4 regions of the Clostridium sp. BJN0013 genome follow, and region 1 is predicted to be linked to each of the others. Evidence: a T-box and tRNA genes for the amino acid it is inferred to sense, from the RefSeq annotation. Region 1 holds a T-box; the other regions hold tRNA genes.
What was found. A T-box is a leader RNA that pairs with one kind of tRNA and senses whether it is charged. The one in region 1 lies ahead of alaS (alanine--tRNA ligase), so its partner is inferred to be a tRNA-Ala.
Positions count from the first base shown of each region.

Region 2: it has a tRNA-Ala gene. The T-box ahead of alaS (alanine--tRNA ligase) is inferred to sense a tRNA for this amino acid. The anticodon was not compared.
Region 3: it has a tRNA-Ala gene. The T-box ahead of alaS (alanine--tRNA ligase) is inferred to sense a tRNA for this amino acid. The anticodon was not compared.
Region 4: it has a tRNA-Ala gene. The T-box ahead of alaS (alanine--tRNA ligase) is inferred to sense a tRNA for this amino acid. The anticodon was not compared.

Region 1 is NZ_CP162495.1:2,442,862-2,450,898, reverse strand. Features, by position in the region: gene bioF (8-amino-7-oxononanoate synthase) at 203-2,173, shown strand; gene AB3K27_RS12425 (hypothetical protein) at 2,523-3,179, shown strand; T-box leader at 3,296-3,485, shown strand; gene alaS (alanine--tRNA ligase) at 3,564-6,203, shown strand; gene AB3K27_RS12415 (IreB family regulatory phosphoprotein) at 6,267-6,518, shown strand; gene ruvX (Holliday junction resolvase RuvX) at 6,583-6,996, shown strand; gene AB3K27_RS12405 (DUF1292 domain-containing protein) at 7,041-7,295, shown strand; gene AB3K27_RS12400 (Fur family transcriptional regulator) at 7,461-7,919, shown strand; gene AB3K27_RS12395 (ribonuclease J) at 7,957-8,037, shown strand, end outside.
Region 2 is NZ_CP162495.1:3,947,772-3,955,808, forward strand. Features, by position in the region: rRNA gene AB3K27_RS20455 (23S ribosomal RNA) at 1-1,019, opposite strand, end outside; tRNA gene AB3K27_RS20460 (tRNA-Ile) at 1,325-1,401, opposite strand; tRNA gene AB3K27_RS20465 (tRNA-Ala) at 1,408-1,483, opposite strand; rRNA gene AB3K27_RS20470 (16S ribosomal RNA) at 1,594-3,104, opposite strand; gene murD (UDP-N-acetylmuramoyl-L-alanine--D-glutamate ligase) at 3,717-5,093, opposite strand; partial or broken gene tnpA (IS200/IS605 family transposase) at 5,734-6,191, shown strand; gene AB3K27_RS20485 (glycine--tRNA ligase) at 6,490-7,881, opposite strand.
Region 3 is NZ_CP162495.1:3,128,855-3,136,891, reverse strand. Features, by position in the region: gene AB3K27_RS16270 (hypothetical protein) at 72-383, shown strand; gene feoB (ferrous iron transport protein B) at 519-2,636, opposite strand; gene AB3K27_RS16260 (ferrous iron transport protein A) at 2,648-2,926, opposite strand; gene AB3K27_RS16255 (hypothetical protein) at 3,195-3,599, shown strand; gene AB3K27_RS16250 (hypothetical protein) at 3,841-4,143, opposite strand; rRNA gene AB3K27_RS16245 (16S ribosomal RNA) at 5,195-6,705, shown strand; tRNA gene AB3K27_RS16240 (tRNA-Ala) at 6,817-6,892, shown strand; tRNA gene AB3K27_RS16235 (tRNA-Ile) at 6,899-6,975, shown strand.
Region 4 is NZ_CP162495.1:3,938,815-3,946,851, forward strand. Features, by position in the region: gene AB3K27_RS20405 (ATP-dependent Clp protease ATP-binding subunit) at 1-877, opposite strand, end outside; gene AB3K27_RS20410 (protein arginine kinase) at 898-1,935, opposite strand; gene AB3K27_RS20415 (UvrB/UvrC motif-containing protein) at 1,938-2,486, opposite strand; gene AB3K27_RS20420 (CtsR family transcriptional regulator) at 2,542-3,027, opposite strand; gene AB3K27_RS20425 (histidine phosphatase family protein) at 3,196-3,831, opposite strand; gene AB3K27_RS20430 (hypothetical protein) at 3,935-4,174, opposite strand; gene fusA (elongation factor G) at 4,319-6,409, opposite strand; tRNA gene AB3K27_RS20440 (tRNA-Ala) at 6,687-6,762, opposite strand; tRNA gene AB3K27_RS20445 (tRNA-Ile) at 6,766-6,842, opposite strand; rRNA gene rrf (5S ribosomal RNA) at 6,852-6,968, opposite strand; rRNA gene AB3K27_RS20455 (23S ribosomal RNA) at 7,080-8,037, opposite strand, start outside.

The DNA.
Region 1 (8,037 bases):
TTGCTCCATTAACACATTTACTTGGCGCACATTGAATTTGCTATTTTCTTTCATACTCCTGATTGGATTGTAAACTAATATGTATTAAAATGTTGACAAATAAGCGGGTCATATATATACTAATTATATTCTTAAAAAATAGTTGTTTACCACTGTAGTATCAAATATTTAAGTCTAAATGCTAAGAAATCAGGTGAATTGAATGGATTTATATAGTTTAAAAATGAGAGCAAGTAAAAGTGAAGATGGAATAGAAAAACATATTTCAGGTGCAGAAAAAATAACAAGAGAAGACAGCCTTTCTATATATTCTGAAGCTTTATTAACTAGAGCATTATATCACTCAAAAAGCAAAGCAGATTTTATAAATATAAAAATTGAAAAAGTAAATCAAGAAGATATTTTATTTCTTGATGCATTACCTGTTACTACAGTGAATGTAGATAGTTACCAAGAGGGTATTCAAAAGTTATTAACTATATTAGAAAAAATGGGTATTACCAATGCTTCGGCTGTTTTAGAGAAATTAAAGGACACTTATACTATGAGTGGTGCCATGCTATTGAATGTAGATACATTAGAAAGATTGGAACCTAATAAAGATAGAGGGATTCGAGCTACCTATATGGATGAATATAATTTTACAATGCAAGAAAAAAAGGATATAAAGAATCACTATAATGAAGCAATCATATTGGCTACCAAGGTGGCACATGCCCCTAATATTATTGGTGAAATCTGCATTTCTGATGATCCTGATTATGTAACAGGTTATGTGACGTCAAAGGAAAATGGATACATGCGCATTAGCAAATTGAAGGGAATGGCAAGTCAGGACGGAGGACGGATTTTTCTTTATAGAGGAGATCATTCCCAAGTTCAAGATTGCATCGATTATATAGAGAAACAGAAGGTATTGGTTAAAAATATACCTTCTATATTAAATAAGCCAGATAAAACAGAAGAAAGTACAAAAAATAAATGGCATTTTATAGATAAGACATTGGAGAATTTAAAATATAATCATCTGTACCGAATTATGAATGAAATTAAGTCGGCACAAAGTGCGCATATCACTTTTGAAGGAAAAGACATGATTATGCTAGCCTCTAACAACTATTTGGATATGTCTAATGATCCGCAGGTAAAAAATTATGCACTAAAAGCTATGGAGAAATATGGGGTTGGTTCTGGTGGTTCCAGGCTAACTACGGGGACGATAAACTTACACAATCAATTAGAGAAGCTTATTGCAATATTTAAAGGAACTGAGGCAGCTTTAGTTTATAATACTGGGTATACAGCAAATATAGGAATTATTTCTGCATTATATTCAAAAGATGATGTTATTTTTAGTGATGAGTTGAATCATGCAAGTATAATTGATGGATGTCGTTTAAGTAAGGCAAAAATTGTAGTGTATCGTCATAATGATATGAATGACTTAGAGAATAAAATCAAACAAAATCTATGTGGTAAAGGTTTAATAGTAAGCGATGCCGTATTTAGCATGGATGGAGATATTGTCAATTTGCCACAATTGGTAGAAATTGCAGATAAGTATGGGCTATTTTCTATGATTGATGAAGCGCATGCCACAGGAGTAATTGGAGAGAGTGGCCATGGAACAATGGAATATTTTCATATGACACGAAAACCCGACATTATAATGGGTACCTTAAGTAAGGCCATTGGTAGCGAGGGGGGATTTGTTTGTGGAAAACAAAAATTGATTGAATATCTAAAAAATAAATCTCGCAGCTTTATATTTTCAACGTCGTTGTCTCCAGCTGTTATGGCAGCTTCAATAAAATCCATCGAATTAATCATGGATGAGCCACAGAGAGTACAGGCATTACAGGAAAATATTCAATATTTCTGCAGCCGTTTAAGAGAAGCGGGAATTGAGGCTGATTCTAAGACTGCTATTATTCCTATTCTTATAGGTGATGAAAAAATTGCAATGGAGATATCCAAGGAATTATTCGAACAAGGTTATTATATTTCGGCAATTCGTTATCCAACTGTTAAGAAAGGGTGTGCAAGGCTTCGTGTAGCCTTGATGTCAACTCACAACAAGGATGAATTAAAACGTGCTGCCCAGGTTATTGCGACAATTGTAAACAGATATAAAAGAGCAGCACTTATGACAGATACCATTGTCGGAATATAAAGGAAATGATTGTATTGAAATGTAAATGAGTAGGGTTAAAAAACAATATAACCAGGGGTGATACCAGCAGCTCTGTAACCAGGGTCAAAGTAGAAATTATGTTACATAATAAAATAATTTCTTAATATTAAGTAGCATTCAAATTAAGCTTTTCATATAAAATAGATAAAATCACTGCTAAATAAAGAACGTTAATGTTACAAAAGTCAGTTGTGTAACATTGAAAACACTCAGAATGACTATTAATAATTTACTTTGCCCCTAGCTGCACGTTTGCTGGTACTGGGTCATGTAGAGGGATTCAAATTTATGTTGCTTTCAGAATATACTCCAAAAGCATAAATTGGCTATGATTCTAATTGTAGCGGTGCTGCTATTCTACATCTATCTGTTGCAATTGCAGACGAAGATATCTAGTCCGCCTTGCCACGGCGCTGCACGTGTGCATTCCAAGTCAGGTGTGGATGCATTTTTCCTTTATGGCGGGGAACTTGTCTTTTATGCTGGAATACCTGAGTATGGTGTGTGGTGCGTGTTTGCTTTTTGGCGATTCGATTTTTTACACATCAGTACTAATCTTCTATCAGACGTTGTTTGTGGTTTGCATAGTCTGTGCCGTTGCGGGTCTTTTCTGGAAGATGCGTTGCCCTACCAAAGAGCAGGCCACCGCTTTGTAAGGAATTACGGTGTTTTACCTTGCAGCAGTGAGCGATATTCTGATGTACAACAATGTTTTTGGGGACTTGTATCCGAAAGCTCCCATGATGGTTTTTGTGCTAGCGCAGTTTCGCTGTTTCTGACGGACAACCTCCTGATAGCCGAAGCAAAGGAAATTGAGCAAAAAGTAACTACGGAAAAGGAAGCACTTGCAAGTCTCAACCGTATGAAAATCGAATTTCTTGGTAACGTTTCACACGAACTGAAGATGCCACTGGTGGTAATCTCCAGCTATGCACAGACCACCCGGCAGCTTGTGGAGCGTTCCGGTGAAATTTACCTGGAATGAATATATCTTACTTATATAGTTTATAGTTGTAAATTTTTATATATTTATTATGGTTAATATAGAGTCTGATGTTGACATAAAAGTGTATTTAAATTATAATTTGTACCATAAATGGATATGTGGCAGTGAATAGAAGAAGTAAATATACTCTTATATGAAAGAGAGGAAGCAGGTGGTGTGAAGCTTCTGATATAAGGTTTATTGAAGGCTGTCTAGGAGCCTATTATGGTGTTTGAGAGATATGGATTTTATAGGTTTAAATCTATATAATTAGGGTGGTACCGCGAAAAAACTTTCGTCCCTTTTATGGATGGGAGCTTTTTATTTTTAAAAAATCATTTATTAATTAAATATATAATATTAGTGAAAAAAGGAGAGATATATGTGGAAAAATTAGGATTAAATCAAATTAGAGAAATATATTTAAACTTTTTTGAAAAAAAAGCACATTTAAGATTACCCAGCTTTTCTCTAGTTCCTCAAAATGATAAAAGTTTGCTTTTGATAAATGCAGGTATGGCTCCACTTAAGCCTTATTTTACAGGACTTAAGGTTCCACCTAGTAAAAGAGTAGCTACCTGTCAAAAGTGTATAAGGACTGGGGATATTGAAAATGTGGGGAAGACTTCAAGACACGGTACTTTTTTTGAGATGCTGGGAAATTTTTCCTTTGGAGATTATTTTAAAGAAGAAGCAATTCCATGGGCTTGGGAATTTATTACGGAAGTTTTGAAACTTCCTAAAGATAGATTATATGTTACAATATATTTAGATGATGATGAAGCTTATGATATATGGGTAAAAAGTACAGATGTGGATCCTTCAAAGATTTTTAGACTGGGGAAAGAAGATAATTTCTGGGAGCATGGAGTAGGTCCTTGTGGTCCTTGTTCGGAGATTTATTATGATAGAGTACAGGAAAAAATAAATAATGTAGAGGAATTTGTAGAAGCAGCTGATAATGATAAAATAGTTGAATTCTGGAATTTGGTTTTTACTCAATTTGACAAAGATGAACATGGGAATTATAATAGACTTTCAAATCCTAATATAGATACAGGCATGGGACTTGAGAGAATGGCAACTATAATGCAGGGAGAAAATAGTATATTTGAAGTAGATACTATAAATGCTATACTAAAAGAAGTATGTAATATATTTGGAATAAAATACAATGAAGACAAAAATAACGATATATCTATAAGAGTAATAACAGATCATATAAGAAGTATTACTTTTATGATAAGTGACGGTATACTTCCATCCAATGAAGGACGGGGATATGTGCTTAGAAGGCTCTTAAGAAGAGCCGCAAAACATGGTAAATCCCTGGGTATAAATGATAGATTCTTATATAAACTTTCCAGTGTTGTTATAGATAATTCCTATGAGAGCTACCCTAAATTGAAAGAGAGAGAAGAGTACATAAAAAAAATTATAAGATTGGAAGAAGAGAGATTTGATGAAACAATAGATAGTGGAATAAAGATTCTAAATGAATTTATAGAAGAATTGGAAAATAGCAATAGTTTGCTGCTTGAAGGAGAAAAGGCCTTTAAATTATATGATACATATGGTTTTCCTATTGAACTTACTGAAGAAATACTGCAGGAAAAAAATATGAATGTAGATTTAAAAGAATTCAATAAAAAAATGCAGAATCAAAGAGAAATGGCAAGATCTGCTAGAGCAGAAACCAATTACATGGGAGCCGAAGATACTGTGTTAAATAAGATTCCTCTACACATAAATACTGTATTCCAAGGTTATGATAGCCTGCAGTCCACTTCAAAGGTTAAACTTATGATAAAAGAAGGAGAGTTTGTTTCTCTTTTAGGTCAGGGAGAAAAAGGTGTTATATTAGTGGAGAACACGCCGTTTTATGCAGAAATGGGAGGACAGGTAGGAGATAAAGGCATTATATACAATGAAAATTTTGAAGGTAAAGTAGTAGACTGCAAAAATAATGTGGCAGGAAAAATACTTCATTTTGTTGAAGTATTTTCAGGAAGTGTAAGTTTAGAAGATACTGTTTTATTAAAAGTAGATAAAAATAGAAGAGATGATATAAGAAGAAATCATACTTCCACCCATCTTTTGGGAGAATCTTTAAGAAGGGTTTTGGGAGAACATGTACATCAATCCGGTTCCTATGTGAATGAACATAGATTAAGATTTGATTTTAACCATTTTGAGGCCTTAAATGATAAACAACTAAGAAAAATTGAAGATTTAGTAAATGAAAATATAAGAGAGGCAAAGGCCGTGAATACTACTTTGATGTGTTTAGAAGAAGCAAAAAAAAGTGGAGCAATAGCAATTTTCGATAGTAAATACTCAGATGAGGTAAGAGTTGTTTCAATAGGAGATTTCAGCAGGGAACTTTGCGGAGGTACTCATGTAAGTAATTCTGGAGAAATAGGTATGTTTAAAATAGTCTCAGAATCGGGAATAGCTGCAGGCATAAGGAGAATAGAAGCTGTTACTGGAAGAGAAGCAGTTGAATATTTATATTCAAAAAGTGATATGCTAAAAGAAATAACAAATAAATTTAAATGCTCTGAAAAAGAAATTGTTCATAAATTAGATTTACAATTTAATGAGTTGAGAGAAGTGAAAAAAGAACTGGAAGAGTTGAAAATAAAATTAGCGGGTAGTGCAGAAGATAGTATTTTAAATAGTGTTAAGATTGTGAAAGGTATAAATCTGTTTACAGGAGTATTAAAGGATGTAGATGGAAATGCACTTAGAGAATTGGCAGATAAAATTAGAAGCAAGTCACAAAATTCCATGGTTTTACTAGGGAGTAGCATAGAAGGGAAAGTGAACTTAGTAGCTATGGCAACTAAAGATGCAGTGGAAAAAGGAGTTCATTGTGGTAAAATTATAAAAGAAGTGGCAGCTATCACTGGAGGAGGTGGAGGCGGTAGACCTGATATGGCTCAAGCTGGTGGAAAACTTCCAAATAAATTAGAAGAAGCAATAGGAAAATGCAGTATGATTATGGGAAAAATAGTTAAGTAGTATACATTTTATAAAATATGTTTTATAATATATTTAATTAGAATTGTTAGCGGGGTGATATATATGAGCAAGGACAATACCATTCAGTTTGATATTTCTGAAAGTAAAAAGGCTTTGACTAGAGAAATATTAACTGAAGTTTATGATTCGCTAATTAAAAAAGGATATAATCCTGTAAATCAATTAGTAGGATATTTGATTTCAGGTGATCCGACTTATATAACAAATTATAATGGAGCAAGGTCATTAGTTAGGAAGCTTGAGAGAGATGAAATACTTGAGGAAGTTTTAAAAGTATATTTAGGTATAAAATAAAAATGTCCTTTTTGGACATTTTTATTTTAAATATAACAATAATAAAAATTAGGAGAGTAAAAATTTGAGAATACTTGGATTAGATATAGGAAATAAAACTATAGGAGTAGCTTTAAGTGATCCCTTGGGGATAACTGCTCAGGGCATTACTACTATTAGGAGAAAAGGGGAAGATAAGGATATTGAGGAACTAAAAGCCATATGTGATAAATATAAGGTGGAAATAATTGTTTGTGGCTTACCTAAAAATATGAATGGAACTTTGGGATCTCAAAGTGAAAAGGTATTAAAATTTTGCAATATCATAGAGAAAGTTATAAATTTGCCTATAAAAATGTGGGATGAGAGACTTACTACAGTGGCTGCTAATAGAGCTATGCTGGAAGCAGATTTATCTAGGGCAAAGAGAAAAAAAATAGTGGATAAAATGGCAGCTACTTATATATTACAAGGATATTTAGATAGAATTTCAAAATAAAAGTAGCTTTCAGATTAATTTTTTATAAGAGAGGTAATTTTAATATGGAAAATGATATTAGTAGTTTAATGCTGGAAGATGAAAATGGGGATAAGGTTAAATTTCAAGTGGTAACTAAATTTGATATAGAAGATAAAGAGTATATAATTGTAGTGCCAGAGGAAAATAAAGATTCCAAGGAGGCAATAGTACTAAAAATAGTTGAAGAGGGAAATGGAAGTGAAATGCTTGTAACAGTGGAAGATGAGGATGAATTCAACCAAGTTTCAGAAGTTTATGAAGCTTTGTTTAATGATTAAAATAGGTCGTTAATGTTAAAACTAAAGGCTATAATCAGGTCTATAGCTTTTAGTTTTGATATTAACTGATTTTCAATTGACAACCATATTAAGCTATATTAGACTTATACTGTGATAGTTTATTTTAGGAATATTTTAAAATTTAAGGTGAAACGGGGTATAGTAATGTCGAGGCTTTCTACTTCAGAAATAGAGAGATTAAAAAATAGTTTGAAAGAAAAGGGATATAAACTTACACCACAAAGACGGGCTGTAGTGGATATTATAATAAAGAATGAAGGAAAACATCTTACTACAGAGCAGATATATGATCAGGTAAAAATTGACTGTCCTGAAATTGGCCTGGCTACGGTTTATAGGACTGTACAGCTTTTAGAGGAAATAGGAGTCATATGCAAATTGGATTTAAATGATGGATGCAATAGATATGAAATAGTTCATAGAGAAGAAAATCATCATCATCATCATCTAATATGTACCAAATGTTCTAAAATAATTGAAGTAACTGATGATCTTTTGGAGTCTTTGGAGAAAAAAATAGAAGAAAAATATAATTTTAAAATCCTAAATCATAGTCTGAAATTTTATGGTATATGCAGTGAATGTACAAAAAAATCAAAATAAATATAAATAAATACAAAGAGAAGGAGGGAAGATTTTTTTGCGTAAAGAAAAAGAAAAAGTAAAAATTATTCCACTAGGTGGATTAGGTGAAATCGGGAAAAATCTTACGGTAATAGAA
Region 2 (8,037 bases), 1.5 Mb from region 1:
CTTTTTCCCTTTTGACTACGGATCTTATCATTCGCAGTCTGACTGCCGGGATTCAAGTATATGGCATTCGGAGTTTGATAAGGTTCGGTAACTGTTGTCAGCCCCTACCCCATTCAGTGCTCTACCTCCATTACTCACTCCCGACGCTAGCCCTAAAGCTATTTCGGGGAGAACCAGCTATCTCCGAGTTCGATTGGAATTTCTCCGCTATCCACAGCTCATCCCATGGTTTTTCAACACCAACGTGGTTCGGTCCTCCACGGAATTTTACTTCCGCTTCAACCTGGCCATGGATAGGTCACCCGGTTTCGGGTCTACAGCATACAACTCCCCGCCCTTTTCAGACTCGGTTTCCCTTCGGCTCCATACCTTAAGTATTTAACCTTGCTGCATGCCGTAACTCGCTGGCTCGTTCTACAAAAAGCACGCCGTCGTACTTTAACGTACTTCGACTGTTTGTGGACACACGGTTTCAGGTTCTCTTTCACTCCCCTCCCGGGGTTCTTTTCACCTTTCCCTCACGGTACTCCTCCTCTATCGGTCACCAGGTAGTATTTAGCCTTGGGAGGTGGTCCTCCCTGCTTCCCACAAGGTTTCTCGTGTCTCGTGGTACTCCGGTACAGGTTATTTCGTTTCTGCTTTTCACTTACAGGGCTTTTACCTTCTGCGGCTCATCTTTCCAGTTGTATTCAGTTAAGCTTCCACAATTTTTTTTACCTGACCTCTACCCCGGAAACAAGTTTCCGGTTTGGGCTCTTTCCCTTTCGCTCGCCGCTACTTAGAAAATCGATTTTTCTTTCTCTTCCTCCGGGTACTTAGATGTTTCAGTTCCCCGGGTTTCCCTCTGCAGACCTATATATTCACCCTGCAGTACCTATTGTTTTTTAGGTGGGTTTCCCCATTCGGATATCTCTGGTTCTCTGGCTATTTGCGCCTACCCAGAGCTTTTCGCAGCTTATCACGTCCTTCTTCGGCTCCTGGTGCCAAGGCATCCTCCATGCGCCCTTTGTAGCTTGACCTTTGGTTTAAAAATTGCTACTAACTTCGCACAGCTGCGTCAAATGCCTCACTGTGGTGCTCATTTACATAAGTAAATTCCGCTCCTCCTTCGGCCTTTTCCTTGCCGTACTCGTTATTACCAATTTTTATCCTTAGTTATTTATTACAATGTAAACATAACTTTAATTATACTTACTACTACAAAGGTTATTTCTAACCTTAGCTTTACTTCTTTTATTTACTGTGCAATTTTCAAAGGACAAAATTCTTTCAATTCACAGTGCACAATTTACAATGTGAATTATAAATATTTTTTTCTTGTACTTGGTGGGCTTAAATGGACTCGAACCATCGACCTCACGCTTATCAGGCGTGCGCTCTAACCAGCTGAGCTATAAGCCCATAACATGGTGGAGATAAAGAGATTCGAACTCTTGACCCCCTGCGTGCAAGGCAGGTGCTCTCCCAGCTGAGCTATACCCCCAAATTAACTAGAAGGATATGATCCCTCAAAATTAAACAGAATAAATGGTAACTTACTTATCTATATTCCCCAGCTTTTAAGGCAAGCCTTCCTGCCTTTCGACTCCTTAGAAAGGAGGTGATCCAGCCGCAGGTTCTCCTACGGCTACCTTGTTACGACTTCACCCCAATCACTAACCCCACCTTCGGCCGCGTCCTCCTTGGTTAGACTACGGACTTCGGGTGTTGCCAGCTCTCATGGTGTGACGGGCGGTGTGTACAAGACCCGGGAACGTATTCACCGCGACATGCTGATTCGCGATTACTAGCAACTCCAACTTCATGCAGGCGGGTTTCAGCCTGCAATCCGAACTGGGAGCAGTTTTTGAGATTTGCTCCTCCTCGCGGTATTGCTTCTCTCTGTTCTGCCCATTGTAGCACGTGTGTCGCCCTGGACATCAGGGGCATGATGATTTGACGTCATCCCCACCTTCCTCCACGTTAACCGCGGCAGTCTTGTTAGAGTGCCCACCTTTCTGTGATGGCAACTAACAACAGGGGTTGCGCTCGTTGCAGGACTTAACCTAACATCTCACGACACGAGCTGACGACAACCATGCACCACCTGTCTCCCTGCCCCAAAGGGCTTCCTCCATTACAAGTTATTCAGGGGATGTCAAGTCCAGGTAAGGTTCTTCGCGTTGCTTCGAATTAAACCACATGCTCCGCTGCTTGTGCGGGTCCCCGTCAATTCCTTTGAGTTTTAATCTTGCGATCGTACTTCCCAGGCGGAGTACTTATTGTGTTTACTGCGGCACAGGAGGGGTCGATACCCCCTACACCTAGTACTCATCGTTTACGGCGTGGACTACCAGGGTATCTAATCCTGTTTGCTACCCACGCTTTCGTGCCTCAGCGTCAGTTACAGTCCAGAGAACCGCCTTCGCCACTGGTGTTCTTCCTAATCTCTACGCATTTCACCGCTACACTAGGAATTCCGTTCTCCTCTCCTGCACTCTAGATATCCAGTTTGAAATGCACTGCCCGGGTTAAGCCCGGGTCTTTCACATCTCACTTAAATATCCGCCTGCACACCCTTTACGCCCAGTAATTCCGGACAACGCTCGCCACCTACGTATTACCGCGGCTGCTGGCACGTAGTTAGCCGTGGCTTCCTCTTCCGGTACCGTCATTATCGTCCCGGATGACAGAGCTTTACGATCCGAAAACCTTCTTCACTCACGCGGCGTTGCTGCATCAGGCTTTCGCCCATTGTGCAATATTCCCCACTGCTGCCTCCCGTAGGAGTCTGGACCGTTTCTCAGTTCCAATGTGGCCGTTCACCCTCTCAGGTCGGCTACGCATCGTCGCCTTGGGGGGCTTTTATCCCTCCAACTAGCTAATGCGACGCGGGCCCATCTCAAAGCGGATTTCTCCTTTAAGGTATCCTCCATGCGGTTTTTACCTTCTATGCGGTATTAATCTCCCTTTCGGGAGGCTATCCCCCTCTTTGAGGCAGGTTACCCACGTGTTACTCACCCGTCCGCCGCTATTCCACCCCCGAAAAGGCTTCCTCGCTCGACTTGCATGTGTTAGGCACGCCGCCAGCGTTCGTCCTGAGCCAGGATCAAACTCTTATTTTAAAAGTTTTATTTGACTCTGTTGAAAATTACTATTAGCTTCGCCCAGCTTCGTCAAATGCCTCATTCCGGTGCTCAATTACACAAGTAAGTTCCGCTCCTCATTCAGCCTTTTCCTCGCTGTACTCGCTACTAGTAATTTTAGTATATCTCTTTCAGCAAAATACTGCTTAAATATACTACACTACGAAATTACTTCCTCTACTGCTCTCGCAGCTCAAAAGAATTGCTGGTTTATTCTTAATAAATAAGTTTACCTATCTTCTTTATTCTGTTTAATTTTCAAGGATCACATGCCATTTTTATTCAACAGCTTTTGTAGTTTATCATATACTCTTAACTTTGTCAATAAATTTAAAAAAAATTTTTATAGACAAAGTCATTTATCAACTTAATGACATTTGATATAATACCACAACTTAATTTATATGCTATACACATAACCATCATACATCCTATTTATCTAATCAATTCTATTAATTCCTACGAAAAACTATTATATTCATATAAAGATACACTAGGAAACGTTATCGTATATACTTTACACCAGCTCTAAATAAAAAAAGAAAAACTTACTATAAAAGTTAGTTTCTCTTTTAAAATACCCTACACTAATTACATATCATTCACTATTTCTTTAAACATATTTCCTCTTATTTCAAAATTAGCAAACATATCAAAACTAGCACAAGCAGGAGATAAAGTAACTACATCACCCTTATGGGATACTTTCCTTGCTAAATTTACTGCTTCTACTAGAGAATTTGCCATTATAATGGGTATGTGAATGTCTTTTTTTAATTTAAGGTTTTCAAAGGCTTCTTTTATTTTATATTTTGTAGCTCCCACAAGTATTAAAGTTTTAATTTGTAAATATCCTTCTTCAGCTAAAATATCAAAAGGTATTTTTTTGTCATATCCACCAGCTATTAATATTACAGGTTTTTCAAAAGCTTTAAGTCCTGCCAATGTTCTGCTAGGACTTGACGCAATAGAATCATTATAATATTTTACTCCATCTACTTCCCTTACAAATTCACACCTATGCTCCACTCCCGAAAAAGTAATAGCAACTTCTCTCATACTTTCAATACTTACATCATCTTTTAGGGCACAAAAGGCTGCCAAAAGATTTTCTACATTGTGCATTCCTTTAAGTTTAATTTCTGATAATTTACATACTTCATCTCTATCTATATACAAACTACCTTCATTTAAATATCCACCTTTATTTAATTTTTCTTTACTACTAAATTGTCTAATCCTGCCTAAGGTCTCTTTCGCCATAGAGTTTGTTAAGTTATTATCCTTATTTAATACTAATAGATCTGAATTACTTTGATATTTAAATATATTCTTTTTAGCCATTATATATTCTTCCATGTCTTTATGAACATCCAGATGATTAGGACTCACGTTAGTTATAACTGCTACTTGAGGTGAAATATCCATAGTCATTAACTGAAAACTGGATAATTCAAGTACAACTCTATCATCATTTTCTATTTCTTCTACTTTAGAAAATAAAGGAGTACCTATATTTCCTCCTATCCAACTTTTATAACCTTGCTTTTTTAAAATATTATACATAAGTGTAGTAGTAGTAGTTTTTCCATCACTTCCAGTTATACCATATATTTTAGCAGGACAATATCTTATAAACTCTTCCATTTCAGAGGTTATATATGCTCCCTTTTTCTTAGCTTTTATAAACGCAGGACTATCTATTCTCATAGAAGGCGTTTTAAATATTATATCAAAATCACTTAAGCCATTAAGATATTTTTCACCCAACGCCAAACTTACACCTTTTTCTTTCAATTCTTTAACTACTTCTCCAATCTCATCTGAATTTTTTTTATCAAAAGCACTTACTTTAGCACCTAATTTTAATAAAAAATCAATCAAAGGTCTATTACTTATTCCTATTCCTACTACTCCTATTTTTTTATGTTTTATAAATTGTTTAAAGTCATCAAAATTTCTTTTCATTTAAGAAAACCTCCAAAATAAGCCTATTACAATCAAGTGATTATTAGGTTCAGGTGGAGTTTGCTTATAAGAAATGCTTTTTCCATCTGAACCTTAAAAGAACTTATCCAGGCACATAGCAGTGCTTATATCCCACTTTAAAGAATATGGGAACATTAGTTAATTGCCGCGTTCGGATAAATTTATACTTAATTATATAATAACATAATATTTCATAAAAGCCTATGCTGATAGTGTAAATATTGGAAATAAAATCGATATGATTTTATGAAAAATATAATATATATTTACTCTTAAAATGAAATTGTCGAATAAAATCAAAATTATATGAAAATATTTAATTTACTGATTTTATGTTTCACTATTGAAAAATATCATTCACTTGTGATATACTTTACTTGTGTCGTAAGAAAACATTAATATAATTCCCCAAGTTTTAATTAAACATATAACATATCCCCATGATTAAACCCTAATTTACCGGACTTTGGTCCGGTAAGTTTTTTGTATCTAGAATACCACAGGTTTTACCTGTGGTTCCGGAAAGCTTATAGCTATGAGTAGGAAAAAGAAAAACTCCAATATAAAATAGAAGTAGGTTTGCCAACCACAACTAAAATATATTGGAGGTGTGTCCGAAATGGACAATAGTAGTTTAGCACACAGCAAGTGGAATTGTAAATATCATATAGTTTTTGCACCAAAGTATAGGAGACAAATAATATATGGAAAGATAAAAGCGGATATAGGTGTAATCTTAAGGAAACTATGTGAACAAAAAGGGGTTAAAATTATTGAGGCTAATGCATGTAAAGATCATATACATATGCTTATAAGTATACCACCTAAATTAAGTGTATCGCAGTTTATGGGATATCTTATATGATTTTTGACAGACATGCAAATTTAAAATATAGATATGGAAATAGACAGTTTTGGTGTAAAGGGTACTATGTTGATACTGTAGGAAGGAATAAAAAAGTCATAGCAGAGTATATAAAAAATCAGATACAGGAAGATTTAGCATACGAACAAATGAGTTTGAAAGAATATATTGACCCGTTTACGGGTGAGACAGTAAAAAAAGGTAAAAAATAAAGCACCTTTTAGGTGCAGCCTGTAAAGGCATATGCGGTTGGCACACCGTTCAGTGTGCGAGTAGCACAGCCAGTAACATGCCCTTATAGGGCTAGAGCAAACCACCCGTTTTACGGGTGGTGATGATTGTCGTAAAATATTTATTCGAAGGCGACAATCAGCTGACGCCCCCAGCTTCTTTAAAGTGAAGGATGAACACTGCTATGCCCATAGATAAGTTCTTCTAAGGTTCAAGATGAAGAAAAAAGTATTCCTCATGTTGAACCTTAGAAGAACTTGATCAATATTGATATATTTACTAAAACTGTATCTTTTCTTGTATGAAATCTCTCAATTCATTTATTTTTACTCTAAATTGTTTCATGGTATCCCTATCCCTTATAGTAACAGTGTCATTATCCATGGTATCAAAATCTATAGTTATACAATAAGGTGTACCAATTTCATCCTCTCTTCTATATCTTTTACCTATGCTTCCTGCATCATCATAATCCACATTAAAATCTTTTTTTAAGATATTATAAACTTTTAAAGCTTTTTCTGATAACTTTTTACTTAAAGGTAAAATCGCAGCTTTAAATGGAGATATAGCAGGGTGGAAATGTAACACTGTTCTTAAATCTCCTCCCTCTAGTTCTTCTTCATCATAGGCATCAACTAAAAATGCAAGTACTGCTCTATCAGCTCCCACAGAGGGTTCTATGCAATAAGGTATATATCTTTCATTAGTACTTGGATCTAAATAAGTCATATCTTTTCCCGAATGGTTTTGATGTTGAGTTAGATCATAATCAGTTCTATCTGCTATACCCCAAAGTTCTCCCCATCCGAATGGAAATAAATATTCAATATCTGAAGTGGCATTACTATAATGGGAAAGCTCTTCTTTTTCATGAACTCTAAATCTTATATTCTCCTCTTTTATACCAAGCTTTAATAAAAAGTTCCAACAATACTCTTTCCAGTAATTATGCCATTCCAAATCAGTATCAGGTTTACAGAAAAATTCTAGTTCCATCTGTTCAAATTCTCTAGTTCTAAAAGTAAAATTTCCTGGAGTTATTTCATTTCTAAAAGCTTTTCCTATCTGAGCTATTCCAAAAGGTATTTTTTTTCTACTTGTTCTCTGAACATTTTTGAAATTCACAAATATACCCTGAGCTGTCTCTGGCCTTAAATATATTTCTGCTTTTGAATCCTCCGTAACTCCTTGAAAAGTCTTGAACATAAGATTAAATTGTCTTATGTCCGTAAAATTTGTTTTTCCACAATCAGGACACACGATATTATTATCATCTATATATTTTTTTAATTTTTCATTGCTCCAGCCATCTGCACTAGCTTTTTCTACACCTTTTGAAGTCATATGCTCTTCAACTAATTTGTCAGCTCTAAATCTTGATTTACATTCTTTACAATCCATAAGTGGATCTGAAAAATTTCCTACATGACCTGAAGCAACCCAGACCTCATTATTCATAAGTATAGCACAGTCTATACCCACATTATACTGACTTTCATGTACAAATTTTTGCCACCATGCTTTTTTTACATTGCTCTTTAATTCTACTCCAATGGGACCATAATCCCACGTATTAGCCAATCCTCCATATATATCCGACCCCGGATATACAAATCCTCTATTCTTAGCTAAAGCTACTATCTTATCCATAGTTTTCTCAAAAGGCATAAATTATTTCTCCTTCCCATAATCAATTTAAATTATATTTAAATTTTTAAGTATAAAAAAAGCCCGCCCTCAAGGGACGAATTTTATATCCGCGGTTCCACCCTTTTTAGCACAAGCTCATCTTTTAAATATATAGCTCCAAAGTTCCTTCACAAT
Region 3 (8,037 bases), 690 kb from region 1:
GATGCATGTGCAAGAAATAATTAAATTCAATGTAAAGGTACACTATAGGCTATATAAGGGGGATAAATGTAATGGAACAATATAAAAATCTAAATATATTAGAAAATGAAACTAATTCACAGGTTGACATAAAAAATGTATTTGTGGATACAAAGTTAATACTTAATACATGTGGGGGTGGGTTAAAAAAAGATAAAGGTATGTATACTATGACAATTTTTGATATTGCAGATAAAGTTAAAGATAAAATTTCTCATGAAGATGTATCTATACAATTAGATGGGTATAGCGGAAGTATAATAAAAATGAAAAATGTAAAGTTGAGTTATATTGAAAACGATGTTATATTGAAATCACAAAAATATATGAAAATAATTAGATAAAAATAAATTTAACATAATTGTTTAATAAATAAAGTTTTTAAAAAAATCATTATAAGAAAAAAGGATGCTAGTTTTCGTGGGTAGGCATCCTCTTTCCTGCTCAAGGTAATTATTGTCATTTGAATTTGTTTGAGTTTAACTTAAATTTAAAACTTTAAATATTGTAGTTGTTATAAAACACACAATAACTGCTATACTAGTTGGGATAAGTGCTGCCAGTGCTGTCCATTTTAAACTTCCTGTCTCTTTTTTTATAGTTAAAAGTGTGGTAGCACAGGGCCAGTGCAGTAAACTAAACAACATAGTATTAAGTGCAGTAAGATAAGTCCAACCGTGAGCTAGTAATATTTTTTTTAAAGATTCTATACTTTCAAATTCAATGAGAGAACCTGTGGATAAATAGCACATTAATAATACTGGCAGAACTATTTCATTGGCAGGTAATCCTAATATAAATGCCATCAATATAAATCCATCAAGGCCAATAAGCTTAGAAAAGGGATCTAGAAAAGTAGCAATATGACTTATCACGTTTAGGTCACCAATATATATATTACTAAGTATCCAAATTATAGCACCGGCTGGAGCAGCAATTACTATGGCTCTCCAGAGTACAAATATAGTTCTGTCAATTATGGAAGTGTATAAAACTCTGCCTATTTGAGGTATTCTATAAGGCGGAAGTTCCAAAGTAAAACTAGAAGGAACTCCTTTTAGTATAGTTTTAGACAGCATATAAGATACTAATAGAGTTATAAGTATACCGATAACAACTAATGCTGTTATAGCCACTGCGGGTAAAAAACTTGTACTATTACTGTTTTTAGCAACAAGGAATATACTAGATATAGCTATTAAAGTAGGAAATCTTCCATTACATGGAACTAAGTTGTTAGTTAAAATTGCTATAAGACGTTCCCTTGGAGATTCTATTATTCTACAGGATATTATACCTGCTGCATTGCATCCAAATCCCATACACATTGTTAAACATTGTTTACCATGAGCACAAGCTTTTTTAAATAGATGATCAAGATTAAAGGCTACTCGCGGCAGATATCCTAAATCTTCGAGTATTGTAAATAAAGGAAAGAATATTGCCATTGGAGGAAGCATTACAGATATAACCCAGGCTAGAGTTCGGTAAAGTCCAAGTATTAGAATTCCATGGAGCCATTGGGGAGCGTTTATATTGTTAAACCACAAGGTAAGTTTATCTTGTATGCTAAAGAGTATGTCTGCTATTATAGAAGAAGGTATATTAGCTCCAGCAATAGTAATCCAAAATACTATTGCTAAAGTTAAAAGCATTAGTGGAATACCAAAAATTTTTGAGGTAATGTAGTTATCAATCAACCGATCTTTATTGATTTTAGCTTTATTTTCTTTTATATATTTATAACTTATTTCCTCTGCTTTTTTGTAGATATCATTTGAAATATCATCTCTTATAGTTATCTTATCATCATATGTAGTAGACGAATTTACTTTTTCTAATAGTTCTTTTAAAGATTTGCTATTTATATTATTAGAGATAAAGTCTGCTAATTTTGTATCACCATCGATAAATCTTAAGGCAAGCCATCTTGAGTTTGTATAACTTATGTTGTTCTCAATTAAAGGTTGTATAGATTTAATCTTTTCTTCAATATAATCTTCATATATTATTATTTTAGGTATTGGTGTAATCTTACATGTAATAACTTTATAAACTGTTTCTTTTAATTCTTCTATACCTATACCGCTTCTAGCAGCACATAAAACTACAGGAATACCTAATTCCTGTTCTATTCCTTTAGCATCAATAATAATATTTTTCTTTTTTGCTTCGTCGATAAGGTTAATGCACAGAACTACATTATCAGTAATTTCCATTATTTGATAAACAAGATTTAGGTTTCTTTCAAGACAGGTTGCATCTGTAACTACTATTACTGCATCAGAATTACCAAAGCATATAAAATCTCTCGCTACTTCTTCCTCTGTAGAAGATGCAAAAAGTGAATAGGTTCCAGGAAGATCTACTAATATATTCTCTTTACCGTTATGTGTAAATTCTCCTCTTGCATTTACAACTGTTTTTCCTGGCCAGTTGCCAGTATGTTGATGGAGTCCTGTAAGTGCATTAAAAACTGTACTTTTACCGGTATTGGGGTTGCCAGCAAGAGCAATAACATATTGACCTTCCTTTTTTTCAATTTTGAATAAGTCTGATAAGGAATTATTTTGGGTAGATTGAAATGTTAGACCCATTATAGACCTCCCTATATAATATTTGTCCTGATTTTAGAAGATAATCTGTTTTCGTATGAATTTGTCCTTGAATTTACTAAAATCAAGGATGACTCTTCATTTCTAAGCGCTATCATTGCACCTCTAATGTTATAAACGGTAGGATCGCCAGAGGGACCTTTTCTTACTACTTCTATCGTTGCACCTTTAGTTAAACCCAATGCAAGCATTCTTTCTCTTAACATTCCAGTAGATAATAAATTATCAATTGTAACATAACTTCCTATGGGTACATTATTAAGTTTCAGCATAAAATATCCTCCTAAAAATTAAGTTTAATGTATTATTTGAAATTAATTGAAGATTTTTTGAATTTAATAGCCATGAAATTTGGTGTGTATTTGATTTTGTTGCATGTGGCTAATTTTGTTTCCTAAAGCTAACTTTAATAATAATGTATGCTGGTAGTTTTGAAATTGTTACATAATAGAATAAAAAATTTTTAATAAAGAGTTAATTCTAGCATATATTTTATTAAAAGTATTTTTATATTTATAAAGTTTAAGGAGGATGGAATTTATGAGAGAACAATTGCTAAGTATATTGGTTCAATTTATTTTAGGTGTAGTTGGAATAATAGCAGCATATGTGCTTAAGAAAATTTCGGATGCTTTGGAACTACAAAAGCAATCAACTATAGCAAAAAAAGGAGCATATAATTATAATCATGCTCTTAGCATTGCAAAAGGCATGTATTATGTATTAGAAGAGGAATTTAGTTCCGTAAAAAAAGCAGGAAAGAAGAAAAAGGATGAAATGGAAAAAAGACTATTACAGGTAATACCGGGGCTTACACAAAATGAATTAGATTCTATAAATAAAGAGGTATGTAATAGTGTTGAACAAATAGGTGCTCAAATATTAGATAGTGTGGAAACAACACCGACCAGTGCAGAAGATGTATTAAAGGATGGAGAGATTTAAAAGATTTAGCGGAATATAAAATTTCATCTAAGTCTGAGAATAATTTAAGTTTAATTATATAATGTATACTTAAGAATTTAAATTTAGTGAATAGAACATAACAAATTATGCAAATAATAAAAGAGCAAAGATGCTCTTTTATTTATTTGCATAATAAATTTTGTTATTCATAAAAGTAGAAAGATTATATATTTTTCGATATTTTTAAGTATGAATCAATAAGTTAATTATATTTTAGGCTTTATAGTTCTTTATTTTCAATATCTACTTTAAGATTTTCTTCTACATATATGCTATCTAAATCTACTTTTTGCTCTCTAATAAAAAATTCAGCTAGTCTATGTATTGTGGTATCCCCGTACATAGGCACATTTTCCTCACTTTCCAAAATATATTTTATATTTTGGGTAACAGGATTTATAAATTTTTTGATTCCCCAAAGTTTACAATAATTTGTAGAATGCTTATCTTGTTTTATAGATATGCTTTTAGTGTTATTGTCATACTCAAAAGTATGCTCTTCATCTGATATTTTAATTTTCATAATTATTTCTCCTTTCAGGTTTTCATATACTTATTGCATAATAAATATTAAAGAAAGTCAATACATTTTAACTTATTATAAAGAAAATTTTTAAATAATTATGTTTAGTGAAGTTAAGAAATAGTTTTTTTATATAATTATAGTATATTATCATATTTAATATGTTATGCAAGTATTGTATCATTATAATATTATTAGTATTATTAATATATACAATACTAATAATATCTTCTATGAAGATAAATATTATAGATGTACCTGATTAAATTTGACTAAAATGGTGGGATTATCCTATCCCCCATTAGTATTTTTGTTAAACTATCATTATAGCACTGACGATTAAGTAATAATGTTAAGTGGTTTATAGGTTTAAGTGAAGTTTGTGCAGGAGGGATGCTTTTCTTTATGTGAATCTTGGTTACTCTAAGCTTGGTTCGACCTTTAGAGTTTGAGTAAACTTGTTCTGGTAAGAATATTGACCAATGAGCCATCCAACTTCTATAAGTGGTGGTAGTTTGCAATAAATTAGTGAAAAATAAATAAATATAAAAAAGGTGTTTAAAAGATATTGACAAAGGGAAAATGAGATGATATACTATAAAAGCTGTCTGGGAAAACAGGCGGCAGTAAAGATTAGATATGATCCTTGAAAATTAAACAGAATGAAGAACATAGGTAAACTTATTTATTAAAGAATAAACCAGCAATTCTTTTGAGCTGCGAGAGCAGTAGAGGAAGTAATTTCGTAATTAAGTATATTTAAGCAGTATTTTGCTGAAAGAGATATACTAAAATTACTAGTAGCGAGTACAGCGAGGAAAAGGCTGAATGAGGAGCGGAACTTACTTGTGTAATTGAGCACCGGAATGAGGCATTTGACGAAGCTGGGCGAAGCTAATAGTAATTTTCAAAAAATTAATAATGACGAATAGTTCAAGGAAAGACTTGAGTGAGGAACAGAGTTTACTTTGGGTAAATGAGTACCGCAGCGAAAGGCTTGACGCAGAAATATGAAGTTAGTATTAATTTTTAACAGAGTCAATAAAACTTTTAAAATAAGAGTTTGATCCTGGCTCAGGACGAACGCTGGCGGCGTGCCTAACACATGCAAGTCGAGCGAGGAAGCCCTTTCGGGGGTGGAATAGCGGCGGACGGGTGAGTAACACGTGGGTAACCTGCCTCAAAGAGGGGGATAGCCTCCCGAAAGGGAGATTAATACCGCATAGAAGGTAAAAACCGCATGGAGGATACCTTAAAGGAGAAATCCGCTTTGAGATGGGCCCGCGTCGCATTAGCTAGTTGGAGGGATAAAAGCCCCCCAAGGCGACGATGCGTAGCCGACCTGAGAGGGTGAACGGCCACATTGGAACTGAGAAACGGTCCAGACTCCTACGGGAGGCAGCAGTGGGGAATATTGCACAATGGGCGAAAGCCTGATGCAGCAACGCCGCGTGAGTGAAGAAGGTTTTCGGATCGTAAAGCTCTGTCATCCGGGACGATAATGACGGTACCGGAAGAGGAAGCCACGGCTAACTACGTGCCAGCAGCCGCGGTAATACGTAGGTGGCGAGCGTTGTCCGGAATTACTGGGCGTAAAGGGTGTGCAGGCGGATATTTAAGTGAGATGTGAAAGACCCGGGCTTAACCCGGGCAGTGCATTTCAAACTGGATATCTAGAGTGCAGGAGAGGAGAACGGAATTCCTAGTGTAGCGGTGAAATGCGTAGAGATTAGGAAGAACACCAGTGGCGAAGGCGGTTCTCTGGACTGTAACTGACGCTGAGGCACGAAAGCGTGGGTAGCAAACAGGATTAGATACCCTGGTAGTCCACGCCGTAAACGATGAGTACTAGGTGTAGGGGGTATCGACCCCTCCTGTGCCGCAGTAAACACAATAAGTACTCCGCCTGGGAAGTACGATCGCAAGATTAAAACTCAAAGGAATTGACGGGGACCCGCACAAGCAGCGGAGCATGTGGTTTAATTCGAAGCAACGCGAAGAACCTTACCTGGACTTGACATCCCCTGAATAACTTGTAATGGAGGAAGCCCTTTGGGGCAGGGAGACAGGTGGTGCATGGTTGTCGTCAGCTCGTGTCGTGAGATGTTAGGTTAAGTCCTGCAACGAGCGCAACCCCTGTTGTTAGTTGCCATCACAGGAAGGTGGGCACTCTAACAAGACTGCCGCGGTTAACGTGGAGGAAGGTGGGGATGACGTCAAATCATCATGCCCCTAATGTCCAGGGCGACACACGTGCTACAATGGGCAGAACAGAGAGAAGCAATACCGCGAGGAGGAGCAAATCTCAAAAACTGCTCCCAGTTCGGATTGCAGGCTGAAACCCGCCTGCATGAAGTTGGAGTTGCTAGTAATCGCGAATCAGCATGTCGCGGTGAATACGTTCCCGGGTCTTGTACACACCGCCCGTCACACCATGAGAGCTGGCAACACCCGAAGTCCGTAGTCTAACCAAGGAGGACGCGGCCGAAGGTGGGGTTAGTGATTGGGGTGAAGTCGTAACAAGGTAGCCGTAGGAGAACCTGCGGCTGGATCACCTCCTTTCTAAGGAGTCGAAAGGCAGGGAAAGCTTGCCTTAAAAGCTGGGGAATATAGATAAGTAAGTTACCATTTATTCTGTTTAATTTTGAGGGATCATATCCTTCTAGTTAATTTGGGGGTATAGCTCAGCTGGGAGAGCACCTGCCTTGCACGCAGGGGGTCAAGAGTTCGAATCTCTTTATCTCCACCATGTTATGGGCTTATAGCTCAGCTGGTTAGAGCGCACGCCTGATAAGCGTGAGGTCGATGGTTCGAGTCCATTTAAGCCCACCAAGTACAAGAAAAAAATATTTATAATTCACATTGTAAATTGTGCACTGTGAATTGAAAGAATTTTGTCCTTTGAAAATTGCACAGTAAATAAAAGAAGTAAAGCTAAGGTTAGAAATAACCTTTGTAGTAGTAAGTATAATTAAAGTTATGCTTGCATTGTAATAAATAACTAAGGATAAAAAATTGGTAATAACGAGTACAGCAAGGAAAAGGCCGAATTAGGAGCAGAGTTTACTTATGTAAATGAGCACCGCAGTGAGGCATTTGATGCAGCTGTGCGAAGTTAATAGCAATTTTTTAATGAAACTCACTCAGCTAAGGCTGAGGAGTGCAATTTAGGAACCAAATCAAAGATTTGGACTAAATTATCAGGTCAAGCTACAAAGGGCGCATGGAGGATGCCTTGGCACCAGGAGCCGAAGAAGGACGTGATAAGCTGCGAAAAGCTCTGGGTAGGCGCAAATAGCCAGAGAACCAGAGATATCCGAATGGGGAAACCCACCTAAAAAACAATAGGTACTGCAGGGTGAATATATAGGTCTGCAGAGGGAAACCCGGGGAACTGAAACATCTAAGTACCCGGAGGAAGAGAAAGAAAAATCGATTTTCTAAGTAGCGGCGAGCGAAAGGGAAAGAGCCCAAACCGGAAACTTGTTTCCGGGGTAGAGGTCAGGTAAAAAAAATTGTGGAAGCTTAATTGAATACAACTGGAAAGATGAGCCGCAGAAGGTAAAAGCCCTGTAAGTGAAAAGCAGAAACGAAATAACCTGTACCGGAGTACCACGAGACACGAGAAACCTTGTGGGAAGCAGGGAGGACCACCTCCCAAGGCTAAATACTACCTGGTGACCGATAGAGGAGGAGTACCGTGAGGGAAAGGTGAAAAGAACCCCGGGAGGGGAGTGAAAGAGAACCTGAAACCGTGTGTCCACAAACAGTCGAAGTACGTTAAAGTACGACGGCGTGCTTTTTGTAGAACGAGCCAGCGAGTTACAGCATGCAGCAAGGTTAAATACTTAAGGTATGGAGCCGAAGGGAAACCGAGTCTGAAAAGGGCGGGGA
Region 4 (8,037 bases), 1.5 Mb from region 1:
CTGCAGCCCCAGCTCCTATTATGGTATGAATTTCATCTATAAATAATATTACATTTCCTGATTTTCTTATTTCTTCCATAACTTTTTTAAGTCTTTCTTCAAACTCTCCTCTGTATTTGGAACCTGCTATCATTGAAGAAAGATCCAGAGTAACTACTCTTTTTCCTTTTAAAAGTTCAGGTATATTGGCTGCCACTATTTTTTCCGCTAATCCTTCTGCTATAGCAGTCTTACCTACTCCTGGATCTCCTATAAGACAAGGATTGTTTTTAGTTCTTCTACTTAATATTTCTAAAACTCTTTGAGTTTCTTTTTCTCTGCCTATAACAGGATCCAATTTTCCTTCCCTGGCCATATCAGTTAAGTCTCTGCCAAATTGATCTAAGGTTGGGGTAGGCTCTCCATTTTCTTTTTTAGAATTATTTGAACCAACAGATTGTTCTCCTGAAAGAGAATCTATAAGCTGTTTTCTTAATTTATTAAAATCAGCACCTAGATTATTTAAAATGGTAAAGGCTACTCCTTCTGCTTCTCTAATCAACGCAAGCAGAATATGCTCTGGACTAATATAGTTGTGATTTAAATTTCTAGCTTCAAATAAGCTCAATTCCAAAAGTCTTTTTGTTCTTGGAGTAAGAGGTATTTCTTTATTGTATAAATCAATCTCTCCTCTGCCTTCATACTCTTCTATAAAGCTTCTTACTGTTTCTATAGTAATATTCATATTATTTAAAAAGTTCTTAGCCATTCCATCCTCTTTTAATACTCCTAAAAGTATATGCTCTGTCCCCACATAGCCATGTTGAAGTGCTTGTGCCTCTTCTTGAGCATAAATTAATACTTTTTGTGCTCTTTCCGTAAATCTTCCAAACATCATAATGTATTTCACTCTCCTTTTTAAGCTGTATTTACAGCTAATTTTTCTCTAACAAATTTAGCTCTATTAAAATCTCTATCTTTATTTGATAAGCTCTCTCCGTATATTTTCTGTATTGTAGCTGGCTGGGTTTCCACCAAGAGTTTATTTAAAGTCATACCATTTACATCTTTAATTATCCCCATCTCTACTCCCAATCTTACATCTGATAAAAGTTTTAAACATTCACTTGAGTTTAGAAGTACTGCAGACTTCAATATTCCAAATGCTCTATAAATTTTATCTTCTAACTCATATTTATATTTCTTCATAAGATTTTCCCTAGAAATTATTTCTTGATTTATTATTTGAAGAACTAAAGCTTTTAAATTACTTAATATCTCTTCTTCACTACGTCCTAAAGTTACCTGATTGGAAATCTGATATATATTCCCTATAGCTTTTGAACCTTCACCATATAATCCTCTAATGGTCATACCAACTTGAGCTAATGCATTTAACAATCCATTTATTTGATTATTTAAAGAAAGTGAAGGTAAATGAAGCATAACAGAAGCCCTAAGTCCTGTTCCTACATTAGTAGGACATGCTGTTAAATATCCTAGTTTTTCATCAAAAGCATATTCCAAATTTTCTTCTAACAGATCATCTATTTTTTCACTTACATCATATAATTCCTCTAAATTTAGGCCTCCTGTTATACATTGAATTCTGACATGATCTTCTTCATTTATCATAATACTTATGGTTTCTTTATCATCTAATATAAAAGCTGCTTTAGATGAATTATCTATCAAAGCTTTACTTATAAGATGTTTTTCTAAGTAAATATTTTTATCATTGTCATTTCTATCCCATAAATAATTACTTCTAAACTTTTCTTTGGTATTTGAAGATGTATAAAAAGCATTTTCTACATCTTTAATTATCTTTTTACTTTCTTCTATATTTAATTTATGTGAAAAAGGAATTTTAGCTAAATTTCTGGCTAATCTTATCCTACTACTTATTACCAAGCCATAATTATCACTTTCATAAGTAGTCATCCAATTATTCATAACTACTCCTCCTTCTTGCTGTCTTCATCTAAATAAATTTCTTTTTCAATCTCTTTTATTCTATCTCTTATAGTGGCAGCTTTTTCATATTCCTCTAAAGATACTGCTTTTTGAAGGTCTTCTTTTAATTTTAGAAGATTTTTTTTCTCTATAATATTTCTTCCCGTTTTTTTAGGAACTTTACCTGTATGATCTAAATTTGCCTGTACTCTTTTAATTATCGGTTCTAAAATATTACTAAAATTTTTATAACATTCACTACATCCTACAAGCCCTGTCTTTTTAAATTCACTATAGGATGTATTGCAATTCTTACAACGTATATCAAAAGTTTTGTACTGCTCATTATTTCCACTACTCATATAATCCATAATTCCACTTAAAATATTCTGAAATCCAAATGAAGAAACAAAGTCTATTGGGGGTACAAAACTTAATTCTCCCTTCTCCTTTGCACATTTTTCACACAGATTGATCTCTTGTTTATGTCCATTTATTATTTTTGTTACATGAACTGTAGCATCATTTTTTTTACATATATCACAAAGCATATCATCACTCCTATACATGCAAATATAATATTATACTAATTATTATATCACATATTTATCTATTAATAACAAATTTAGGGGTATTAAATATAACAAGCATCAAAGCTTTCAATATATCTGCCCTTAATTTATTCTTATTTTCCATTACAGTATTTAATGTTCTATCATTTATAACTGCCTTTAATATTATAGCTTCTCTTTCTGTTATGATTTCTTCCTCAAATAATCCTTCTATAATTTGTACTCCAGCATTATAAGTTATACCATCTCCTATCTTTTCCATTATAATATCAAGTAAATTCTTATTACAGTTAAGTTCTACTTTTTTTATAATTATATATCCTCCCCCTCCTCGTTTACTCTCTATATAATATCCTTTATCTGTAGTAAATCTAGTAGTTAATACATAGTTTATCTGTGAAGGAGCACAGCTAAAATAATTTGCCAATTCATTTCTTCCAATCTGCAGTTGATCATTATTATTACTGTTATTAAACATATCTTTTATAAACTCTTCTATTATATCTGATAATCTTGCCAACCCATCACCTTCTTGACTTTGACTTTCTTTGACTTTCTTTAATAATATTATTAATTGAATCTTAAATCAATATTCATATATATTTAAATTTAGTATTTTTTAGTCAAATACTAAATTTAAATATACTTTTCTCCATATTTCTAAGATATACTATAAATTTTATATTATTTATATTGTATTTATACTTTTTATCTCCCCTAAATGTGATGTATCTCCATATAACAAAATATTATAGTGTCCATTCTCTATTTCAACTTCACTTAAACTTGCCTGATGAATGTAAGAACCTTCCCATAATTTATCTAAAGGTCTATTTTCAAAATACGCCATCATAATTCTTAATACTACAGTATGAGTAACGATTAAGACATTTTTACCTTCATGCTTATTAATAATTTCTTTAATTAAAGATACTACTCTAATTTTTACCTGTATAAAACTTTCTCCCGTATCGGGAACATACATTTTAGGGTTTGTCCAGAAATTATTAAGTTGTTCTGGATTTTTTTCTCGAGCTTGTTCTTTGGTTAATCCTCCCCATTCTCCTATGTCTATTTCCATAAGCCTATCATCTTTTATTATAGGTACATTTCTCTGTGCCGCTACTATTCTAGAAGTTTTTACTGCCCTTTCTAATGGACTTGAATATATTATATCAAAATTTATATTCTCCATTCTATTTTTTAATAAATTAGCTTGTTCAATACCCTTTTTAGTTAGAGGTGAATCTTTTGTACCACCCTGCATTTTTCTTTCTATATTCCATATAGTTTCTCCATGTCTTACCATATATAATTTAATCATAGTATTTATCTCCTTTTAATTTAACAAATATTATATATTAAAATTTTTATATAAGCTCTTATAATTTTTTATTATATCACATAATAAACTGAAAAATTATACTTTAATCTATATTTTTAAATGCTTTTATATAATATTTATCTTTGCTACGAACTTTACTTGAATTAATTATAAAATTTTTATTTTCTAACATATTACATATAATTTTTATATTTTCATCATCATTTTTATCTATAACTATGGTTAAATCATCATCTCTATTTACTATTGATATATAGTCTTGTATGCTGCTATAATCCTCTAAACTAATTTTTCCTATTATATTCATCTTGTATTTGGACATACAATCTCTCCTTAACTAAATACATTAGACTAACTGATAAAATTATTATTTAGTTTAGTGAATCAAAATATTCATATTATTTTAATTTAAAAAGGGACTGTTACACAGCCAACTATTCGGTTAGCTACGTAAAGCCCCTTTGAACTATTCATCCTTAACTTTTTCATTTTTCCTGGATTCTATTATTTTATTAGCTTGAAGAGGTGGAACCTCCTCATATCTTTCAAATCTCATAGTAAAATCTCCTCTAGCTTGAGTCATAGATCTCAAATCCGTAGCATACCTAAACATTTCTGATTGAGGCACTTCTGCTATTATTACTTGATTCTCTCCAGAAGAATTCATCCCAAGAACCCTTCCTCTTTTTTTGTTTATATCTCCTATTATATCCCCCATGTAATATTCAGGAACAGATACTTCTAAGTGTACAATTGGCTCTAACAGTACAGGTTCAGCTTCTAATAATCCTTTCTTATATGCAATAGAAGCAGCTGTCTTAAACGCCATTTCTGAAGAATCTACAGGATGGAAAGATCCATCATGAAGAATAGCTTTTAATCTTATTACAGGATATCCAGCTAAAACTCCCTGATTTATGCATTCCCTAAGTCCTTTTTCAACAGCTGGTATATACTGCCTTGGTACTACTCCTCCCACTATTTTATCCACAAACTCTAAATCATCTTTTCCATCTACCCTAGGTTCAAATCTAATCTTTACATCTCCATATTGTCCATGTCCCCCAGACTGTTTTTTATGTTTACCCTGCACATCAGAAGCTTTTTTTATAGTTTCCCTATAAGGTATCTTGGGATCTTGCAAAATAACATCTACACCAAATTTAGATTTCAATTTACAAGATATTATATCCGTATGTGTTTCTCCCATTCCAAAAACTATTACTTCTGCATTCTCCATATCTCTAGTTACTTTAAAAGTAGGATCTTCTTCCAACAATTTATTTAATCCACTTAATATCTTATCTTCATCATTTTTTGATTTAGGTAAAACTGCTTTTGCTATTACCTCTGGTGGAAATTTGATATCTTCAAAAATAATAGGAAATGAAGTTTCACATAAAGTATCTCCCGTACTTGTAAATTGTAATTTAGCTACAGCACCCAAATCACCTGCTATTATTTCAGATGTAGATGTTTGTTGCTTACCCTTTAAAAAATACATAGATCCTATCTTTTCACTTTTATCTTTTTTAGCATTATACACTGTCATATCGGATTTCAATTTTCCTGTCATAACCCTAAACAAAGATAATTTTCCTACAAAAGGATCAGCTATAGTCTTAAAAACAAATGCTGAAAAAGGTTCTTTTTCATCTATGTTAATTGTAATTTCAGAATTATCTTTTAAATTTTTAGCAGTAATAGATTCCACATCTGCTGGAGATGGAAAGCACTGAACTATATTCTCAAGCAGAGTTTCAACTCCTATTACATTAGCGGCAGAACCACACATTACAGGAACTACTTCTCCTTTAGTACAACCATTTATCAGTCCCGTATAGATATCTTCATCACTTAAAGTACCTTCATTAAAATATTTATCTAGAAGCTCTTCATCTGTTTCTGCCACAGCCTCCATAATCATATTTTTACAATCATTAACTTTTTCTAGAATATCTTCTGGAATATCCACATCCTTCATTGTTTTACTTTTTTCATCAAATATTTTGGCCCTTCGTGAAATAACGTTTACAATACCTTTAAAATTATTTTCTTTACCTACAGGATATTGAATAGGCACTACGGATAAGCCAAACTTTTCTTTTAGATCAGTCAATACTTTATCAAAATCTGAATTTTCTCTATCTAATTTATTTATATAAAATGCCCTTGGAAGCTCTTCCTTGTTTACATAATCCCAAGACTTTTCAGTTCCTACTTGGATTCCTGACACACCTGATACAACAATTATAGCTAAATCAACTGCTCTTAATCCTTGAAAAGTTTCTCCTATAAAATCAAAATATCCTGGCATGTCAACTAAATTTATTTTTACATCTTTCCATTTACATGAAGCTATTGAGGTTGATACAGATATTTGTCTCTTCTTTTCTTCTGGCTCATAATCACTAGTTGTATTTCCATCCTCAATTTTTCCTAATCTGTCTATAGTTTTTGTATGGTAAAGTATCGCTTCTGTCAATGTGGTCTTTCCAGAACCACTATGTCCAATAATTCCTATGTTTCTTAAATTTTTTGTTAAATATGTTTTCATAGGCAATTCCTCCTTGTACTTTACATTTAATTTATATATTTTACTTCATTAATTATATTCTATTTATATCATATTCTACTTAATAATTAAAAATTCCTTTTAAAAATCAAATAATTTTCATAATAATTTTCATAATAATATTATGCTTCTATTTTAAACATATATTACATTTTATTCAATGATAAAATGTATTCAAAATTTCCATATCATATCTCTAAATACACAAATTTGATAAATTTAAACATAAAAAAACGAGCAACAAAATTGTTACTCGTTATGGTGGAGATAAAGAGATTCGAACTCTTGACCCTCTGCGTGCAAGGCAGATGCTCTCCCAGCTGAGCTATACCCCCATATGGTGGACCTTCAGGGACTCGAACCCCGGACCAACCGGTTATGAGCCGGTTGCTCTAACCAACTGAGCTAAAGATCCTTATTTTTTACCCGGCAGCGACCTGCTCTCCCACAGGGCCTCCCCTGCAGTACCATGGGCACTGTGGAACTTAACCTTCCTGTTCGAAATGGTAAGGGGTGTTGCCTCCACGTTATTGCCACCAGATTTTTATCATTTTTCTCACTACAGTTTTATATTATACTGTCATAACTGCTACCTGTCAATACTTTTCTTCAGAAAACTTATATCCTCTGAAAATTGCACAGTAAATATATTTTGGTCAAGCCCTCGACCTATTAGTATCAGTCAGCTTAACACGTTGCCATGCTTACACCCCTGACCTATCTCCTCCTCTTCTCGGAGGGGTCTTACTGGCTTTCGCCATGGGAAATCTCGTCTTGGGGTGGGCTTCACACTTAGATGCTTTCAGCGTTTATCCCTTCCCGACTTAGCTACCCAGCTGTGCTCCTGGCGGAACAACTGGTTCACCAGCGGTCAGTCCATCCCGGTCCTCTCGTACTAGGGACAGCTCCCCTCAAATTTCCTACGCCCGCGACGGATAGGGACCGAACTGTCTCACGACGTTCTGAACCCAGCTCGCGTGCCGCTTTAATGGGCGAACAGCCCAACCCTTGGGACCTACTCCAGCCCCAGGATGCGACGAGCCGACATCGAGGTGCCAAACCTCCCCGTCGATGTGAACTCTTGGGGGAGATCAGCCTGTTATCCCCGAGGTAGCTTTTATCCGTTGAGCGATGGCCCTCCCACGAGGTACCACCGGATCACTAAGCCCGACTTTCGTCCCTGCTCCACCTGTTTGTGTCGCAGTCAAGCTCCCTTTTGCCTTTGCACTCTCCGAAGAATTTCCAACCCTTCTGAGGGAACCTTTGTACGCCTCCGTTACTCTTTTGGAGGCGACCGCCCCAGTCAAACTGCCCGCCTATCATTGTCCCGTGTCCAGTTTCATGCACTCCGGTTAGAATTTCAGTACTGCCAGGGTGGTATCCCAACGTTGGCTCCACAAATGCTGGCGCACTTCTTTCCCTGCCTCCCACCTATCCTGTACAGGCAATACCAAAATTCAGTGATAAACTGCAGTAAAGCTCTACGGGGTCTTTCCGTCCAATCGCGGGTAGCAAGCATCTTCACTTGCACTTCAATTTCGCCGGATTTGTTGTTGAGACAGTGCCCAAATCATTACGCCATTCGTGCGGGTCGGAACTTACCCGACAAG